2 regions of the Nocardiopsis sp. LOL_012 genome follow, and region 1 is predicted to be linked to the other one. Evidence: riboswitches for the same ligand, from Rfam matches in the RefSeq annotation. Region 1 holds a riboswitch; the other holds the start of a gene.
What was found. Region 1 has a riboswitch for thiamine pyrophosphate ahead of ACFHWE_RS06710 (ECF transporter S component). Riboswitches for the same ligand answer to the same signal wherever they lie in the genome.
Positions count from the first base shown of each region.

Region 1 (5,816 bases):
CGCCGATGCGGCAGGGGTCCTGCGTCTGCTGTACGGGCCGTGGAAGAGACCACCACGAGTATGACGGAAAAACCGCCCGGCCGGTTCCGCGAAGCCCACTTACGGTGTCCGAACACGGACACGTCATGATTCAGTCCCCTATCGGAGCTTTGCGCACCCAGGGTAGGCCCAGGCGGCCCCCTCCCCGCGAGGTGTCATGAGAAGAGGAGCACCAGAGTGCCCAGCCTCGCCGACACCGTGTAGGCGACCGCCAGCACGCAGCACGCCCCCGCGATCAGGAGGGTGTCCGCGTGTACCCAGCGGCTCGTCCTCGCCCGGGTCCGGGGACCGGTGCCGAACCCACGGGCGTCCATGGCCGTGGCCATCAGCGTCCCCGCACGAATGGCACGCACCAGCAGGGCGAACAGCCGCCCGAAGAACAGGCCCGCCCCTCGGATCGGGTCGTACCCCGCCGCCAGTCCGCGCGCCCTCCGGGCGAGCGTGACCGTGCGCCACTGGGCGACGAGCAGCGGGATGAGCCGCAGCGCCGCGAGCACCGCCATCGCGGGGCGCTCGGGCACCCGAAGCCGCTGGACCAGGCCGTCCGACATCTCGGTGGGGTCGCTGCCCGCTGCGGCCAGCAGCCCGGGCAGGGCGATCGCCAGCAGCCGGACCGCGGCGCCCACCGCCCCCTCCGCGCCGTGCTCGCCGTAGAGGTAGTTGACCAGTCCGCTGGACAGGCCCATGAGGACGAACGGGCCGCCCAGCACCAGCAGGGTCCGGCGGTCGATCCCGCTGAAGGGCACCGACGCCAGCACGACCGCCAGCACCACCCCGCCGGTGACCGCGTCCACCGCCGGGACCAGCCCGAGTCCCAGGACCAGGGCTGCCAGGAGCTTGGCAGCCGGGTTGCGCGCGGCCAGCCAGTGGCGGGCGCCGCCGCGGGGCACCTCCAGTGTCAGCATGTCGCCCACGCTCACCCACCGTCCCTCTCCGGCCGTGGCCCCGCCCGCTCCGGGCCGTCCGCGCACACCTCGGTCCGCCCGTCGGCCACCCGTACCCGCACGTCCGCCAGGGAGCGCAGGAGCGGCTCGTCGTGGGTGGCCATGACCACGGCACGCCCCTCGGCGCGCAGCGCCCCCAGCAGCTCCACCAGCTCCCGCCACGTGCGCGTGTCCTGCCCGAAGGTCGGCTCGTCCAGCACCAGGACGTCCGGGGCATGCAGAGGGCCGGAACTGAGCGCCGTGGCCACGGACAGCCGACGCTTCTCGCCCCCCGAGAGCGTGTAGGGGTGCACGTCGGCCAGCGCGGTCAGGCGCAGCCGCTCCAGGAGTTCACCGACCCACCCCTCGGCCTCGGCCCGCGCGGCCCCCGCCCGCAGCGGCGCGAAGAGCAGTTCGTCGCGGACCGTCCCCGTCACGAACTGGTCCTCGGCGTGCTGGAAGACCGTGCCCACGTGCCGTGCCAGGCGCCGGGCGGGCCAGCGGCGCAGCGGACGCCGGTCGGCCCCGGCCAACGGGCCGCGCGGCAGCACCACGCCCCGGTGGGGCCGGGTCAGCCCCGCGAGCATCATCAGCAGCGTGGACTTGCCCGCGCCGTTGGGACCGGTCAGGGCAGTGGCGGTACCGGCCGCCACCGCCAGGTCCACGTCCGAGAGCACCGTGCGCGGCGGCGCGGCGCGCACCCCCGGCTCCCTCGGAGTGCGTGCGGCGACCCCGGCCGCCTCGGCGAGCACCGGCCCGCCGGGGGCGGCGGGCACCACGGGCGCGGGTTCGGCGCCGGGGATCCACACCCCCTGTCCGGCGAGGGCCGCGCCGTGCTCGGCGAAGACGGAGCCGGGCGGCCCGTCGGCGGCCACACCGCCACCCGGTTCCAGGACCACGACGCGGTCCACCAGGTCCACGACGTCGGCCACCCGGTGCTCGACCAGCACCAGTGTCGCCTCGGTCTCCGCCAACAGGGTCGAGAGCACGCCCCGGACGAGTGCGGCGCCCTCCGGGTCGAGGTTGGCCGTGGGCTCGTCCAGCAGCAGCAGGCGGGGGCGCATGGCCAGCGCCCCGGCGAGCGCCAGGCGCTGCTTCTCCCCTCCGGACAGGGCACCGGTGGGATGGCTCCGCCCGTAGGGGAAGCCCACCGCAGCCAGGGCGGCGTCGACGCGCGGCCAGATCAGCTCGGGGGCCACACCCAGGTTCTCCGGGCCGAAGGCCACGTCGTCGCCCGCGCGCGCCATCACGAGCTGGGTCTCGGGGTCCTGGCCGACGAGGCCGACCGCGCCCCGGCGCCGGTCGGCCGGGGCACCGTCCACCAGGAGGGTGCCCTCCTGGTCTCCAGCGATGGCGCCGTCGGGGCCGGTGAGCCCGGCCAGCGCGTGCAGGAGCGTCGACTTGCCCGCGCCGGAGGCCCCCAACAGCAGGACCCGCTCACCGGGTTCGACGGTCAGGTCCACGCCGCGCAGGGCGTGGGCGGTGCGTCCGGAGTGCTTCCATCCCCAGCCGGAGAGCTCGACGCGCGCTCCGCAGGGACCTGTGGTGCTGCCCACCGGGCTCAGCCCCGGGCCGAGGGGAAGGGGGCCAGCGCGCCCGCCTTGGCCAGGGCGGTGGTCAGCAGGCGGGCACCCACCCCGGCGATGGCCGCCGAGCTGGCGACGGCGATGAGGGCGTAGGCGATCTGGTAGCCCAGCGGCCAGGTGAGGTTGTAGAAGACGTTGTCGCGAATGGCGGGAGAGAGTCCGGCGACCGCGGCGGCGAGGACGGCCGCGCCCATGCCCCAGCGGCGGTAGCCCAGGAGGAGGAAGACCAGTTCGGGCAGGATCCCCTGGAGGGCACCGTGGAAGAGGACGATGATCTCCCAATGGTTGCCCAGCACGGCCGACACCGAGGCGGCGACGACCGAGGTGAGCAGGGCGGCCCCGGGCTTGCGGATGATCAGCCCGCCCAGCACGCCGGAGATCATCCACATGCCGTAGATGACGGCCTGTCCGGGCGGGAAGGCCACGAACAGCGGCGTGGTGACGGTCCACAGGATGTTCCACAGCCAGAACACGGCGCCGACGGCGACCCCGATCACGGCAACGGCCACAAGGTCGGCCGCATGCCAGCCCCATACCCTGTCGACGGTGTCTCTCCGTTCCTGGGAGGAGGGGGTGTCGTTGCTCATCGGTGTCCCTTCGCCGGTGTGACAAGGGCTCACGCGGCCAAAAGCGCCCCCGGGCAGCGCGGCACCGCACGCCGGAAACCGGCGCGCGGAACGCACGCCACCGGTGACGGTTCCTACGACTTCCTTCGCCGACATGACCCAGATCAGGTGTGTAAGGGTCTGCGGCCTCGGTGCCGCACTCTCAGCGCTCATGCGCTCCCCTGTCGATCGGCACCCATTATGCGTTAGAGATCGTCATGTATGACAACAAGAGGTGCTACCTCGCCTCGTTGCTCGTGCCGGATGACCGGCCGGTGCGTGCAGGAGTGCAGGCCTGCCCTCCCCGGAGGACCCGACCACCGGGTTCGACGGTCGGGTCGCCGACTCAGCCCCGGGCCGAGGGGAAGGGGGCCAGCGCGCCCGCCTTGGCCAGGGCGGTGGTCAGCAGGCGGGCACCCACCCCGGCGATGGCCGCCGAGCTGGCGATGACGATGAGGCCGTAGGCGATCTGGTAGCCCAGCGGCCAGGTGACGTTGTAGAAGACGTTGTCGCGAATGGCGGGAGAGATCCCGGCGACCGCGGCGGCGAGGACGGCCGCGCCCATGCCCCAGCGACGGTAGCCCAGGAGGAGGAAGACCAGTTCGGGCAGGATCCCCTGGAGGGTGCCGTCGAGGATCACCATGATCCCCCACTGGGTGCCCAGCACGGCCGACACCGAAGCGGCGGCGACCGAGGTGAGCAGGGCGGCCCCGGGCTTGCGGATGATCAGCCCGCCCAGCACGCCGGAGATCATCCACATGCCGTAGATGACGGCCTGTCCGGGCGGGAAGGCCACGAACAGCGGCGTGGTGACGGTCCACAGGATGTTCCACAGCCAGAACACGGCGCCGACGGCGACGCCGATGACGGCGGCCACCACGACGTCGACGGTGCGCCACTCGCGTGCCCTGCCGACGGTTTCCTTCCAGGCTCCCGTCGTACGGGTGTCGTTGCTCATCGGTGTCCCTTCGCCGGTGTGACGAGGGCTCATGCGGCCAAGAGCGCCCCCGGGCAGCGCGGCGCCGCGCGCGCCGGGAACCGGTGCGCGGGACACACGCCACCGGTGACGGTTCCTACGACTTCCTTCGCTGGCATGACCCAGATCAGGTGTGTAAGGGTCTGCGGCCTCGGTGCCGCACTCTCAGCGCTCATGCGCTCCCCTGTCGGTCGGCATCCATTATGTGCCATAAGGCGGCGTATCTGACAAGGGGCCCTATTCTTCGGCCTGGGTCCCGTCCCCGCCGCCGTCGTCCCCGTCGTCGTCCTCCGGCTCCGCGTCGGGGTTTCCGAAGACCTTGGGCGAACTCGCGAAACCGTTCGCGGGCAGCGACGCGGTCGCCCGGCTCATGGTGTCGCTCCAGATCGGACCGGGCAGGGTCCCGCCGTAGACGATGCCGTAGTAGCGCCCGCCGATGGTCACCCCCTCCAGGGGGTGGCTCTCACCACCGCGGATGTCGCCGACGGCCACGGCTCCGGCCAGGCCCGGCGTGTAACCGGCGAACCACGCGTAGGCGGCGCTGTCGGTCGTCCCCGTCTTGCCCGCGGCGGCGCGTCCGATCCCCAGCCCGGCGGCGGTCCCGCCGTTGAGGGGCTCCTGGAGCAGGTGGTTGACACCGTCGGCCACGTGCTGGTCGATGACCTGCTCGCATTCGGACTCCACCGGGATCTCCCGGTAGGACTCGCTCTCGGGCCGGCCGGCGGTGATGGAGCGCACCGGCAGGGGCTCGCAGTACACGCCCCGGGCCGCGAAGGTGGCGTAGGCGGCGGCCATGGTCAGCGGCGAGACCTCCTGGTCCCCCAGGGTGAAGGAGCTCCACACCCCCAGCGGCGCCCCGTCGGCGCGGTGCACGCCCAGCCGCTCGGCCATCCGCGCGGTCTCGCACAGGCCCACCTTGCGCTGGAGCTGCGCGAAGTAGGTGTTCACCGAGCCCCGGGTCCCGCTGAGCATGTTGTGCGAGCCCGCGCTGCTCTCCCCGGCGTTGCGCACCTCCCAGGGCGCCATCTGTCCGCCGTCACAGTTGGTCAGGCCCTTCACCTCCAGCTCCTTGGGCGAGGAGAAACTCGTCCCGTACCCCAGCCCGGCGTCGAGCGCGGCGGCGAGGGTGAACGCCTTGAACGTCGATCCCGCCTGGTAGCCGTTGCCACCCCCGTCGATCCGGTCCACCGCGAGGTTGATGGAGGTGGTGCCGGGGTCCGACTCGTCGAACCCGTACCGCAGGTTCTGGGCCATCGCCCGCACCTCCCCGGTACCGGGCTCGACCAGGGCCTGCACGGCGAACTTCGCCGACCCCTCGCTCGGCACGCGGTCGTCGACGGCCGCCTTGGCTGCGGCCTGCATGCCGCTGTCCAGCGTCGTGCGCACGGTCAGGCCGCCGTGCCGCATCAGTTGCAGGCGCTCCTCCTCCGTCTCGCCCAGGACGTCCGTGCGCGAGAGCCAGCGGATGACGTAGTCGCAGAAGAACGGGTGGTCACTGGAGTAGCAGCTCCCCCCGCGCGGGGTCGGTTCCAGATTCAGGTCCTCGGCGGCGTAGCGCGCCGCCTCGGCCTCACCCAGCTCCCCCACGGCGACCATCCGGTCCAGGACGAGGTCGCGCCGGGCCCGGGCCGCCTCCGGGTTGCTCAGGGGGTCGTAGTAGGAGGGCGCCCGCACGAGCCCGGCCAGC
Region 1 covers NZ_JBHMIV010000007.1:96,838-102,653, forward strand. Annotated here, with positions in the region: gene ACFHWE_RS06700 (energy-coupling factor transporter transmembrane component T family protein) at 195-944, opposite strand; gene ACFHWE_RS06705 (ABC transporter ATP-binding protein) at 956-2,518, opposite strand; gene ACFHWE_RS06710 (ECF transporter S component) at 2,524-3,135, opposite strand; TPP riboswitch at 3,239-3,347, opposite strand; gene ACFHWE_RS06715 (ECF transporter S component) at 3,500-4,111, opposite strand; TPP riboswitch at 4,217-4,325, opposite strand; gene ACFHWE_RS06720 (transglycosylase domain-containing protein) at 4,367-5,816, opposite strand, start outside.

Region 2 (5,816 bases), on a different contig from region 1:
GCCGCGGGCTCGGTCCGGGCGACCCGCCCCGCCTCGACACCGTCGCTGTAGACCCGCTCCTCGGCCTCCACCAGCACCAGGCCCTCGGTGCGGACCTGCTCCCGCGCGGAGTTGAGCGTCGACCCCGTCACGTCCGGGACCTGCTCGAAGCGGCCGAGGAACAGCCACCACCCGGCGACGAACACCACGATCGCCACGATCGCGCCGCCGATACCGAGCAGGAGGTTGCGCCGCCGCCGCAGGCTCTCGTCGGCCTCCTCGTCGTAGCCGTCGCCGTAGTCGTCGGAAGGGGGGACCGCGCCCATGTCCACCACCATCGTGGCGTTCTCCGTACCGGGCCCGGCACCTCCCGCGATCAGCTCGGGCGCGGTGATCGAGGACCCCGTCGCCCCGGCCCGGCCCACCGGCGGCATCGGGCCCGCGGCGGGCTCGGACCGCTCCGGCATGCGGCCGAGCACCTCTAGGAGCTTGGCCAGGTACTGGCCCGCGTTGCTCGGCCGGTACCGCGGATCGCGCTCGGTGCCCTTGGTCACCAGGTCGTCGACGTCCGGCGACAGTCGTGGCAGGTACTGCGACGGGCGCGGGACGTCCTCGTTCACGTGCTGGTAGGCGATGGCGATCGGCGTCTCACCGGTGTGCGGCTGCGTACCGGTGAGCAGCTCGTAGAGCATGATGCCCGCGGAGTAGACGTCGGTGCGCGCGTCGGCCACACCCTGTTCGATCTGCTCGGGCGCAAGGTAGGCGGCCGTGCCCATCAGGGTGCCGGTGCGGGTGAGGCCCTGCTGCGACTGCTCCACCGCGCGGGCCAGACCGAAGTCGGCCACCTTCACCCGGCCGTCCTCGGTGATGAGCACGTTCTCCGGCTTGACGTCGCGGTGGATCATCCCGGCCTGGTGGGCGGCGCCCAGGGCCGCCAGCACCGGGGCCATCACCTGGAGCGCCTCGCGCGCCGGCAGGCGGCCGCGCGACCTCAGGTGCTCGCGCAGGGTCAGTCCCGGAACGTACTCCATGGCCAGGAAGACGTGCCCCCGGTCCTCACCCTGGTCGAAGACCTGGACGACGTTGGGGTGGGAGAGCTTGGCGACGGAGTGCGCCTCGTTGATGAAGCGCTGGACGAACGTCGGATCCTGGGCGAGCGACGCGTGCATGACCTTCAGCGCCAGTCGCCGGTCGAGCCTCAGGTCGTGGGCGACGTAGACGGTCGCCATCCCGCCACCGGCGATCCTGGACTCGACGAAGTAGCGTCGGTCCAGCGTCGCGCCTACGAGGGGATCGGAAGTCGTCATGTCCACGGCGGAGAGTGTCCTTGTTGCGGGGAGCACGGGCGGTCGCGTCCCGAAGGCGCGTACACGACACCGGGTGTCGAACGGACACGATAGCGGAAAGCACGTACCCGTCCGCCCCGCGGATCACGGTCGCGTCGCCCGAACCACGCTCGTGGAAGGCGCTCGCGCCTGGGTTGTCATCGGGCGTGCGCCGCCGAGGCGGCGCACGCCCCACCCACGGTAGAGGACGGGCGCAAGGCGCCGGGCGTCAGTCCACCGCCGGCGAGGAGGCCCGCGCGTGGCGGCGCACCGGAATCCGCCCCGCCAGGCGTGCGGCCCGGCCCGCGCGGACCGCGTCACGCATCGCCGCCGCCATTAGGACCGGGTCCTGGGCGCGGGTCACGGCGGTGGCGAGCAGCACGGCGTCGCAGCCCAGCTCCATCGCCAGCGCGGCGTCACTGGCGGTACCGATCCCGGCGTCCACGATCACCGGGACCCCCGCGCCCTCCACGATCAGCTCCAGGTTGTGCGGGTTGCGGATGCCCAGGCCGGAGCCGATCGGCGCCGCCAGCGGCATCACCGCCGCGCACCCGGCCTGCTCCAGCCGCCGGGCCAGGACCGGGTCGTCGTTGGTGTAGGGCAGCACGGTGAAGCCCTCGTCCACCAGGAGCTCGGCGGCCTCCAGCAGCTCCACGGGGTCCGGCAGCAGAGTGTGCTCGTCCGCCACCACCTCCAGCTTGACCCAGTCGGTGCCCAGCGCCTCCCGGCCCAGCCGGGCCGTGCGCACTGCGTCGGCCGCGGTGAAACAGCCCGCGGTGTTGGGCAGGGGCCGGATCTTGTTGCGCTCCAGCACGTCCCAGACCGAACCGCGGGTGCCGGGGGAGACCCGGCGCATCGCCACGGTCGTCAGCTCCGTACCGGAGACGGTGAGCGCCTCCTCCAGCACCTCCAGCGACGGAGCGCCGCCGGTGCCGGTGATCAGCCTGGAGCCGAAGGCGGTGCCCGCGATCACCAGCGGGTCGTCGAACGTGTCGGTCATCCTCAACCCCCCTGTACGGCGGTCAGCACGTCCACGCGGTCGTCGGGCGACAGCGGGGTCGACCCCCACACCGCCCGGCGGACCACCTCGTCGTTGACGGCCGCGGCGATACCGCCCGGGACCTCGCCCCCGCCGGGGGCGGTCAGGCCCCGCACGACGTCCGCGACGGTCGTACCCTCGGGGACCTCGCTCCGGTCCCCGTTGACGATCAGTTCCACTGTCCCTCCCCTGTCGAAGCCCCGGCGTCCACACGGTCCGCGGCGAACCGGCGCGCGTAGCCGGGCAGCGCCCCGTCGGTGAGCACCTCGGCCATCGCCTCCCCCGTCACCGGCGTCAGCAGGACGCCGTGGCGGAAGTGCCCGGCGGCTAGGTGCAGCCCCGGGACCCGGGTGGGGCCCAGCAGCGGTTCGTTGTCCGGCGAACCCGGGCGCAGCCCCACGCACGTCTCGGTGACCTCCAGCTCGCTCACCCCGGGCACGAGTTCGCGCGCGTCCCTGAGCACCTGCCACAGTCCCCCGGCGGTGAGCGCGGTGTCGTGCCCCAGCTCCTCCTGAGTGGCGCCGACCACCACCTCCCCGTCCTCGCGCGGGACGAAGTAGACGGGGAACCCCCGGACCAGGCCCCGGACGGTCCGCCCGACGATCGGCGGCTCCCCCTCCGGACCGCGCATGCGCAGCAGTTGGCCCTTGACCGGGCGCAGCGCCGGCACCACCGGTTCGGGGACGGCGATCCGTTCGCCCCAGCACCCGGCGGCCAGGACCACCTGGTCCGCGGGCAGGGTCCGCCCCCCGGACAGGCGCACACCCAGCCGGGCTCCGCCCGGGCCGGGGGAGAGGACCCCCACGGCGCGGTCGGACACCTCGGACACACCGGCGCGCCCGCCCGCCGCCGACAGGGCCCGCAGCAGGCGCCGGGGGTCCACGGAGTGGTCATCGGGGCAGAGCAGGCCGCCGCGCACCGAGGGCGCCAGCATCGGCTCCAGCCGGCGGCACTCGCGGCCGGTCAGGCGCTCACCCGCCACGCCCAGGCGCTCCTGGAGGCCGTGCAGGTCGGCGAGGGCGGCCAGGTCGTCGCGGTCGAAGGCGACCAGCAGGGTCCCGCTGGTGCGGTAGCCCACCTCCACACCCGAGGCGGCCTCCAGCTCGGCGACGAAGTCCGCGTACAGACCCGCCGACCGGAGGCCCAGCTCCATGAGCGGCTCCTCGCCGAAGGCCGCCTCGGTGGCCGGAGTGAGCATGCCCGCCGCGACCGTGGAGGCGGCGCCCGCGTCGGAGGCCGCGGGCTGGACGACGGTGACCGGCAGGCCCCGCTGCGCGGCGCGCCAGGCCGTGACGCGCCCGATGAGGCCGCCGCCGACCACGACCACGCCGGAATCGGAGGTGGGCATGGCTTCGGTGCCACTCCCTTCGCCGGTATGACCCGGATCAGGTTCATGCGGTCGGAGGCGGACCGGCCTCCCTCTCAGCCGGCTCCACCCGGCTCCCGCGGGACGTTCGTGTTCTGCCACCTCATCGTAGTCGACACGCCGTGGAGCACCACTGAGAGGCGGTTCACCCCCCGCGAACGTCCGCCCCGGGGCGCGAAGGTGCGCGCCTTCGCGGCGCGTGTGGCAGATTGGAGGGGTGACACGAAGCGAACCCGACATCGACGCACTGATCGGCGAGTGGCTGACGCTCAAGGAGGCGGCCGGGCCGCTGGGCGTGAGCCCCAACCGGATCAAGACGCTGATCCGTGAGAAGCGGATGATGGGGCTGGTCCGGGGCGGTGAACTGTCCATACCCGCGGCGTTCATCGACGGCACCGACCTCGTCAAGGGTCTACCGGGCACGCTGGTGCTGCTCACCGACGCGGGCTTCTCCACCGAGGAGGCGCTGCGCTGGCTGTTCACCCCCGACGACTCGCTGCCGGGCACCCCCATCCAGGCCATGCGCGAGAACCGCGGGACCGAGGTGCGCCGAAGGGCCCAGGGGATGGCGTTCTAGTCGCCATGGGGCCGAGATGCGCTCTGCGGCGAGGACGGGCGTCGATTCTCGTTCCGGGGAGAACTTCGACCGCGGGGCGGGACGGCCGCGCCTGACGCCGCTCTCAGAGGCCGCCTGCGGCGTGATCCCTCCCGGCTGCGCTTCGGGTGCGTGGTGCGGTACGGGAAGCCCTCAGCTCACGGCAGAGAGTACGTGCAGTACCCGGTCCAGGTGCTCCCGGGGAAAGAACAGGTGGGCGCTGGAAGCGGTGTGGCCGCTGGTCTTCTCCAAAGCCGGTAGGAGGGGGCGCACGCACAGCCATGACCGGGCCGTTCCCCACTGGGACACGGCCATCCGCAACTCGCCGTCTCGGGACAGCAGGCCCACCAGTTCCTCAGCATCGGCGGCGTCCATCTCCACCCAGCAGCGGTCGGCGTGGAAGTCGACCCACCTCTGGTCTCCTGCGGGCAGACCGGGGGCGGACATCGCCAGCAGGGCCCCGTAGTCCTGACAACTCGATTTCGTGCGCATTCCCAGCGCCCACAAGCGCTCCAGGAGTGGGACGAGGTCCTCATCGACGGGTACCTGCACACCCCCAGGGGTGGTCATCTGCTCGAAGGGGTGGATTTGGGCTGGTACGGCCATCACGGGGCTCCTCATCGGTCTGTCAAAGGTCGAGCAGAGCGGTGGCTTCCTCCAGATGGGTGCCCACCACGCGGATGTACAGGGGGTCGGTCTCGGGGTTGTCCATCCACCGGGCGGCCTGGGACAGGTACCACTCCACGATCCATACACGGTGCCAGCCCAGCGCCCACCGGGCCGCGTCCAGTCCGCCCCGGCGGCTCAGGGTCTGTGCGGGCCCGCCCGCCTCGACATAGGAGTCCAGGAAACCGGCCAACAGGTCTGGGTCCGCGGGGTCGACGGTGCCGTGCCAGGACGCCAGGTCCATCAGGCCCGGCCCGTGGAAGGTGCGCGCCAGGTCGAGGACGGACACGCCTTCGCCGGTGACGATCAGACTGGTGGGGTGGAACTCTGAGTGCACCCACCCGTAGGGGGCCAGTTCCGCACCCTGGGCGCGTGCCGGAGCGGCGTCCGAGACCAGGCGCAGAAGGTCGGCGATCCGCTCGGTGTCTCCCCACCTGCCCCGCTCGCGCAGTGCACCGACGGTGTCCAGAGCTCGCTGTGGCAGGCAGGTGAGCCACGCGCTACCGCCTTCCTCAAGGTGGCCGGGCACGGACGCGGTGTGCAGGGCCAGCGCTGCCGCGATCCCGTCCGCGTCGGTGGGTTCGCGCACCCCCGGCCCCAGATCCTTCTGGAGCATCCCCACCGTTGACGCCTCGTGCACGACACCCAGGAGGCGAGGAACACGTATCCCGGCGCGGTGGGCGCAGTGCAGGTGGTCGGCCTCACGGGTGAACGGCTCGCTAGCGACCTTGAGGACCACCGTGCCGCCGTCCCTGGTGGTGAGGCGTTCGACGTGGGAGAGCTCCCAACTGTGCAGCGTTTGGGCCTTGACCGTGTCGATACCTGCTTCGGCGGTGAGCCGGGTGC
Region 2 covers NZ_JBHMIV010000009.1:107,098-112,913, forward strand. Annotated here, with positions in the region: gene pknB (Stk1 family PASTA domain-containing Ser/Thr kinase) at 1-1,292, opposite strand, end outside; gene ACFHWE_RS08255 (thiazole synthase) at 1,534-2,304, opposite strand; gene thiS (sulfur carrier protein ThiS) at 2,307-2,522, opposite strand; gene thiO (glycine oxidase ThiO) at 2,513-3,691, opposite strand; TPP riboswitch at 3,689-3,800, opposite strand; gene ACFHWE_RS08270 (Rv2175c family DNA-binding protein) at 3,927-4,286, shown strand; gene ACFHWE_RS08275 (hypothetical protein) at 4,458-4,910, opposite strand; gene ACFHWE_RS08280 (hypothetical protein) at 4,933-5,816, opposite strand, start outside.
Region 2: linked by a shared signal. The riboswitch ahead of thiO (glycine oxidase ThiO) and the one ahead of ACFHWE_RS06710 (ECF transporter S component) in region 1 are both predicted to bind thiamine pyrophosphate.